2 regions of the Streptomyces sp. NPDC048659 genome follow, and region 2 is predicted to be linked to the other one. Evidence: predicted binding sites of a transcription regulator. Region 2 holds the regulator's gene; the other holds the start of a gene.
The links. The regulator HrcA, encoded in region 2, represses chaperone genes, less so after heat shock. The targets are predictions, from matches to a motif close to TTNGCACTCNGNNNNNCNGAGTGCNAA.
Positions count from the first base shown of each region.

Region 1: a site for HrcA is predicted at 1,341-1,367, ahead of groL (chaperonin GroEL). Genes of this name have one in related genera too.

Region 1 covers NZ_JBEZHM010000053.1:4,260-7,663, reverse strand. Annotated here, with positions in the region: gene thrC (threonine synthase) at 1-207, shown strand, start outside; gene AB0C99_RS30955 (MoaD/ThiS family protein) at 223-498, shown strand; gene AB0C99_RS30950 (cold-shock protein) at 923-1,129, shown strand; gene groL (chaperonin GroEL) at 1,496-3,118, shown strand; gene AB0C99_RS30940 (hypothetical protein) at 3,223-3,404, opposite strand, start outside.
Region 2 covers NZ_JBEZHM010000040.1:10,769-14,172, forward strand. Annotated here, with positions in the region: gene dnaJ (molecular chaperone DnaJ) at 1-821, opposite strand, end outside; gene hrcA (heat-inducible transcriptional repressor HrcA) at 822-1,841, opposite strand; gene AB0C99_RS26600 (MBL fold metallo-hydrolase) at 1,997-2,731, shown strand; gene AB0C99_RS26605 (DUF3097 domain-containing protein) at 2,840-3,404, shown strand, end outside.

The DNA.
Region 1 (3,404 bases), on a different contig from region 2:
ATCTTCGCCGAGACGGCGGGCGGCGTGACCGTCGGCGTCACCCGGAAGCTGGTCGAGAACGGCCTCATCGACCCGGCGCTGACGACGGTGGTCCTCAACACCGGCGACGGGCTCAAGACCCTGGACGCCGTCGCCGACAGCTCTCAGGCGACCGCCACCATCCGCCCGAGCCTGGACGCGTTCCGCGACGCGGGCCTGGCCCACTGAAAGGTCCGTGAACCCATGGCAGTGAACGTCCGCATCCCCACCATCCTGCGCACCTACACCGGCGGCGAGTCCGAGGTGAAGGCCGAGGGCGCGACCCTCGCCGAGGTCATCGCGGACCTGGAGAAGAACCACGCGGGCATCGCCGCCCGCGTCCTGGACGACCAGGGCAAGCTGCGCCGCTTCGTCAACGTGTACGTGAACGACGACGACGTGCGCTTCGAGCAGGGCCTGGAGACCGCCACGCCGGACGGCGCCGGCGTCTCGATCATCCCGGCCGTCGCCGGCGGCTGAGCCCGGCGACCGGGTCCGGCCGGGCCCGGCCGAACCCGTACCCGTCTTTCCTGAATTGCCCCTTCCGCGCTAAGAAGCGGAAGGGGCAATTCTGCATGGTTGGAAGCGGTAGAGTTGGGGAAGTCCCCTCCGCTGCTCATGCCGACCGCATATGAGAATGCGCCCGCGCACGACAAGAAGCAGCCAAAGCGCCCGTGCCTTGTGTACCTTCTGCGCGCTTTGCCCGGCCCGACTTGACCCGGAATTCAAGGGATTCTCCCCAATTCCCCTTTCGGGGGTGCCCAGAATTCTCGTCGGATTGACCTGTTGCAGAGGGCAGTTGGGCAGATACATTCAGCGGCGGTCGACGCGTTCCGGCGCAGGGTCTGACCCGGGTCCGCGAAGTGCGGGTCCCGCGCAAGGGCCAGTAATAGGGGAGTTAGGCATGGCTCAGGGCACCGTCAAGTGGTTCAACGCGGAGAAGGGCTACGGCTTCATCGCGGTCGACGGTGGTGCGGATGTTTTCGTCCACTACAGCGCGATCCAGATGGACGGCTACCGCACCCTTGAAGAAGGGCAGCGGGTCGAGTTCGAGATCTCGCAGGGCCAGAAGGGTCCGCAGGCGGACATGGTCAAGCTCGCCACCGCCTGAGCGCGGCGCGATCGGCCACCGACGCACTTCCGTCGAGGGGCCCGTACCCGGGATCCGGGTACGGGCCCCTCGTCATGTCCGCCCACCGCGCCCGCGGTGCCCGCCGTGCCCGCCGCGTGCGCCCGGCTCGCGCGCCGGGCGTGTGCCGCGCGGTGTGACCGATCCTCGGTAGTCGCTTGCACTCGCATGGGGCGAGTGCTAATCATTGGCGTTAGCACTCTGAAGGTGAGAGTGCTTACGAGGATCGGGCAGACGAGGTCCGCGGCCAGGTGGGGCAAGGAACCGCCGGGTGCGCAGGCCGTCCGTCGCGGGCGTCGGCACGGTCCAGGAGCGTTATCCACCCCATGTCCGGGAGGACCACTTCACATGGCCAAGATCATCGCGTTCGACGAGGAGGCCCGGCGCGGTCTCGAGCGCGGCATGAACCAGCTCGCTGACGCCGTCAAGGTCACCCTCGGCCCCAAGGGCCGCAACGTCGTCCTCGAGAAGAAGTGGGGCGCCCCCACGATCACCAACGATGGTGTCTCCATCGCCAAGGAGATCGAGCTCGAGGACCCGTACGAGAAGATCGGCGCCGAGCTGGTCAAGGAAGTCGCCAAGAAGACGGACGACGTCGCCGGCGACGGTACGACCACCGCCACCGTCCTCGCCCAGGCGCTCGTCCGCGAGGGCCTGCGCAACGTGGCCGCCGGTGCCAACCCGATGGCCCTCAAGCGCGGCATCGAGAAGGCCGTCGAGGCCGTCTCCGGCGCCCTCCTCGAGCAGGCGAAGGATGTCGAGACCAAGGAGCAGATCGCTTCCACGGCCTCCATCTCCGCCGCCGACACCCAGATCGGCGAGCTCATCGCCGAGGCGATGGACAAGGTCGGCAAGGAAGGCGTCATCACCGTCGAGGAGTCGCAGACCTTCGGGCTCGAGCTTGAGCTCACCGAGGGCATGCGCTTCGACAAGGGCTACATCTCGGCGTACTTCGCGACCGACATGGAGCGCATGGAGGCGGCCCTGGATGACCCGTACATCCTGATCGTCAACTCCAAGATCTCCTCCGTGAAGGACCTGCTCCCGCTCCTGGAGAAGGTCATGCAGTCGGGCAAGCCGCTGCTGATCATCGCCGAGGACGTCGAGGGCGAGGCCCTGTCGACCCTGGTCGTCAACAAGATCCGCGGCACCTTCAAGTCCGTCGCGGTCAAGGCCCCGGGCTTCGGCGACCGTCGCAAGGCCATGCTGAACGACATCGCCATCCTCACCGGCGGCACGGTCATCTCCGAGGAGGTCGGCCTCAAGCTGGAGAACGCGGGCCTCGACCTGCTGGGCCGCGCCCGCAAGGTCGTCATCACCAAGGACGAGACCACCATCGTCGACGGTGCCGGTGACAGCGAGCAGGTCGCCGGTCGCGTGAACCAGATCCGCGCCGAGATCGAGAACAGCGACTCGGACTACGACCGCGAGAAGCTCCAGGAGCGCCTCGCGAAGCTGGCCGGCGGCGTGGCCGTCATCAAGGCCGGCGCCGCGACCGAGGTCGAGCTCAAGGAGCGCAAGCACCGCATCGAGGACGCCGTTCGCAACGCGAAGGCGGCCGTCGAGGAGGGCATCGTCGCCGGTGGCGGCGTCGCCCTGCTGCAGGCTTCCGCGGTCTTCGAGAAGCTGGAGCTGGACGGCGACGAGGCCACCGGTGCCAACGCCGTCAAGCTGGCCCTGGAGGCCCCGCTCAAGCAGATCGCCGTCAACGGTGGCCTCGAGGGCGGCGTCGTCGTCGAGAAGGTGCGCAACCTCCCCGTCGGCCACGGCCTGAACGCCGCGACCGGTGAGTACGTCGACATGATCGCCGAGGGCATCATCGACCCGGCGAAGGTCACCCGCTCCGCGCTGCAGAACGCCGCCTCCATCGCGGCGCTGTTCCTCACCACCGAGGCCGTCATCGCCGACAAGCCGGAGAAGGCGTCCGCGCCGGCCGGTGGCGGTATGCCCGGCGGTGACATGGACTTCTGATCCTCCCGTAGTCAGTCGGAGGATCGGCGAGTCCATCGCTGAACGCCGAAGGGCGGCACCCCCCAGGGGGTGCCGCCCTTCAGTCGTCGTGCGGGCCGATCCGGTCAGCGGACGTCGATGTAGTCCGCGACGCCGGAGGACTGGAAGTGCGCCGTGTCGGCCACGTAGACGAGGTTGTACACGCCGTCCACGGTCGCCTTGTGCTTCAGCGCGATGTTTCCGTTGGCCGCCGTGTTGCCCTTGGCGACCGTCACCCACTTCGAGGTGCCCTTGGCCCGGAACTGCA
Region 2 (3,404 bases):
GGGATCGTGACCGTGCAGTGCAGGTCGTCGCCGCGCCGCTGGAAGACCTCGTGCGGGGTCTCGTGGATCTCCACGTACAGGTCGCCGGCGGGGCCGCCGCCGGGGCCGACCTCGCCCTCGCCCGCGAGCTGGATCCGGGTGCCGTTGTCGACACCGGCCGGGATCTTGACCGTCAGCGTGCGCCGCGAGCGGATCCGGCCGTCGCCCGCGCACTCGGGGCACGGGGTCGGGACGACGGTGCCGAAGCCCTGGCACTGCGGGCAGGGGCGGGAGGTCATGACCTGGCCGAGGAACGACCGGGTGACCTGCGAGACCTCGCCACGGCCGCGGCACATGTCACAGGTCTGCGCGGAGGTGCCGGGCGCGGCGCCCTCGCCGGAGCAGGTGGTGCAGACGACGGCCGTGTCGACCTGGATGTCCTTCGTGGTGCCGAAGGCCGCCTCGTCGAGGGTGATCTCCAGCCGGATCATCGCGTCCTGGCCGCGCCGGGTGCGCGAGCGCGGGCCGCGCTGGGAGGCCGTACCGAAGAAGGCGTCCATGATGTCCGAGAAGTTCCCGAAGCCGCCCGCGCCGAAGCCGCCCGCGCCACCGGCGCCGCCGGAGGCGGAGAGCGGGTCGCCGCCGAGGTCGTAGACCTGCTTCTTCTGCGGGTCCGACAACACCTCGTAGGCGGCGTTGATCTCCTTGAACCGCTCCTGGGTCTTCGGGTCCGGGTTCACGTCCGGGTGAAGCTCGCGGGCGAGTCGGCGGAAAGCCTTCTTGATCTCGTCCTGCGACGCGTCGCGGCGTACGCCGAGTACGGCGTAGTAGTCCGTGGCCACTTACGACTCCGCCAGGATCTGTCCGACGTAACGTGCCACTGCGCGTACCGCTCCCATCGTTCCGGGGTAATCCATGCGGGTCGGTCCGACCACGCCGAGTTTGGCGACTGCCTCGCCGCCGGAACCGTAGCCGACCGAGACGACCGACGTGGACGTCAGCCCCTCGTGGGCGATCTCGTGCCCGATGCGTACGGTCATGCCCGATTCCTTGGCCTCGCCCAGCAGCTTGAGGAGCACGACCTGCTCCTCCAGGGCCTCCAGGACGGGCCTGATCGTCAGGGGGAAGTCGTGCCCGAAGCGGGTCAGATTGGCGGTGCCGCCGATCATGAGCCGCTCCTCCTGCTCCTCCACGAGCGTTTCGAGGAGGGTCGCGAGCACGGTGGTGACCGTGCCGCGGTCCTCGATCTCCTCGAAGGACTCCGGCAGGTCCTGCACCAGCTGCGGCACGTCGGCGAACCGGCGGCCGACGACCCGGCTGTTGAGCCGGGCCCGCAGGTCGGCGAGGGAGGTCTCACCGAAGGGGGCCGGGCAGTCCACGACCCGCTGCTCGACCCGGCCGGTGTCGGTGATGAGCACCAGCATCAGCCGGGCGGGGGCCAGCGACAGCAGTTCCACGTGCCGGACCGTCGAACGGGTCAGCGAGGGGTACTGCACGACGGCGACCTGCCGGGTGAGCTGCGCGAGCAGCCGCACCGTGCGGCCGACGACGTCGTCGAGGTCGACGGCTCCGTCGAGGAAGTTGTGGATCGCCCGCCGCTCCGGGGTCGACAGCGGCTTGACGCCGGCCAGCCGGTCCACGAAGAGGCGGTAGCCCTTGTCGGTGGGGATGCGCCCGGCGCTGGTGTGGGGCTGCGCGATGTAGCCCTCCTCCTCCAGCACCGCCATGTCGTTGCGCACGGTGGCGGGCGACACGCCGAGCTTGTGGCGCTCGGTCAGCGCCTTGGAGCCCACCGGCTCCTCCGTCCCGACGTAGTCCTGGACGATGGCGCGCAGCACCTCGAGTCTGCGTTCGCTGAGCACCGCGCACACCTCCAGCTGTCGATCCGGTTCCGGTTCCGCCCTTTTTGGCACTCGCCCTGCCCGAGTGCCAGGAATCCCCCGGCCAGTGTACGGCGGCCGACGTCGCTCCTGGCAAGGAGGCGGGTCGGCCGGGCCCCAGGGGTTAGCGTCGCCGCATGGACGTCACTTGGGAAGAGTACGGGTGGGAGCGGCTCGCGGACGGGGTCGGCAGGCGGCGGCTGCCGGGCTGGGACGCCACGGCGGGCCTGGTGATCGGGCGGGACGCGGTGCTGCTGTACGACACGGGGGCGGGCCTCGCGCAGGGCGCGGAGCTGCGGGCCCAGGCGGAGGAGCTGACGGGCGGCCGCCGCGTGACGCATGTCGCACTGAGCCACCCGCACTTCGACCACGTCCTCGGCACGGCGGTGTTCTCCGGGGCCGAGGTCTTCGGGGCGGTGGGCATGGACACGCTGCTGCCCCGCGAGCGGGCGGAGCTCTGCGCGGACGCGGTGCGGTTCGGGGCGGACGCGCGGGAGGCGGAGGAGGCGGCGGAGCTGCTGGTCGCGCCGCGCCACACGGTGTCGGGCGAGTGGACGCTGGACCTGGGCGGCCGGCAGGTGCTGCTGGCCAACGTCGGGCCCGGCCACTCGGGCCACGACCTGGCCGTGTGCGTGCCGGGCGCGGTCCCGGGCGCGCCGGAGGTGGTCTTCTGCGGCGACCTGGTCGAGGAGTCCGGGGAGCCGCAGGCGGGCCCGGACGCGATCCCGGCCCGCTGGCCGGCGGCCCTGGACCGGCTGCTGTCGCTGGGCGGCGAGGACGCGGTGTACGTGCCGGGGCACGGGTCGGTGGTGGACGCGGCGTTCGTGCGGCGCCAGCGCGATGAGCTGGCACGGCGCTTCGGCGTGTCGTAGCGTCGCCGGGACGCGCGCGATCATGGCTCGCGCCTCGGACCTCGCACCTCACATCTCGCATCTCGCATCTCGCACCTCGCCCCGGACGGAATCGGAGAATCGGAGCCCATGCGCAGCTACAACCCGGACCTGACCCCGCCCTGGAAGCGCTCGGCGCCCGTCCCCGAGGTCCCGGCGGACGCCGACCTGGTGGTGGAGGAGGTCGCGACCGGCTTCTGCGGGGCGGTGATCCGCTGCGAGGCGGACACGGTGACGCTGGAGGACCGCTTCGGCAAGCACCGGGTGTTCCCGCTGGCGCCGCGCGGCTTCCTCCTCGAAGGCCGGGTCGTCACGCTGGTCCGGCCCTCCCGCCCGGCGCCGTCCCGCCCCGCCCGGACGGCCTCCGGCTCGGTCGCGGTCCCGGGCGCGCGGGCGCGGGTCGCCCGGGCCGGCCGGATCTACGTCGAGGGCCGCCACGACGCCGAGCTGGTGGAGCGCGTCTGGGGCGACGACCTGCGGATCGAGGGCGTGGTCGTGGAGTACGTGGAGGGTGTCGACGACCTCCCGGCGATCGTCGCCGACTTCGCCCCGGCCCCGGACGCCCGGCTTGGCGTCCTGGTCGACCACCTGGTGCCGGGCTCCAAGGAGTCCCGGATCGCGGCCCGGGTGACCTCCCCCGACGTGCTGATCGTCG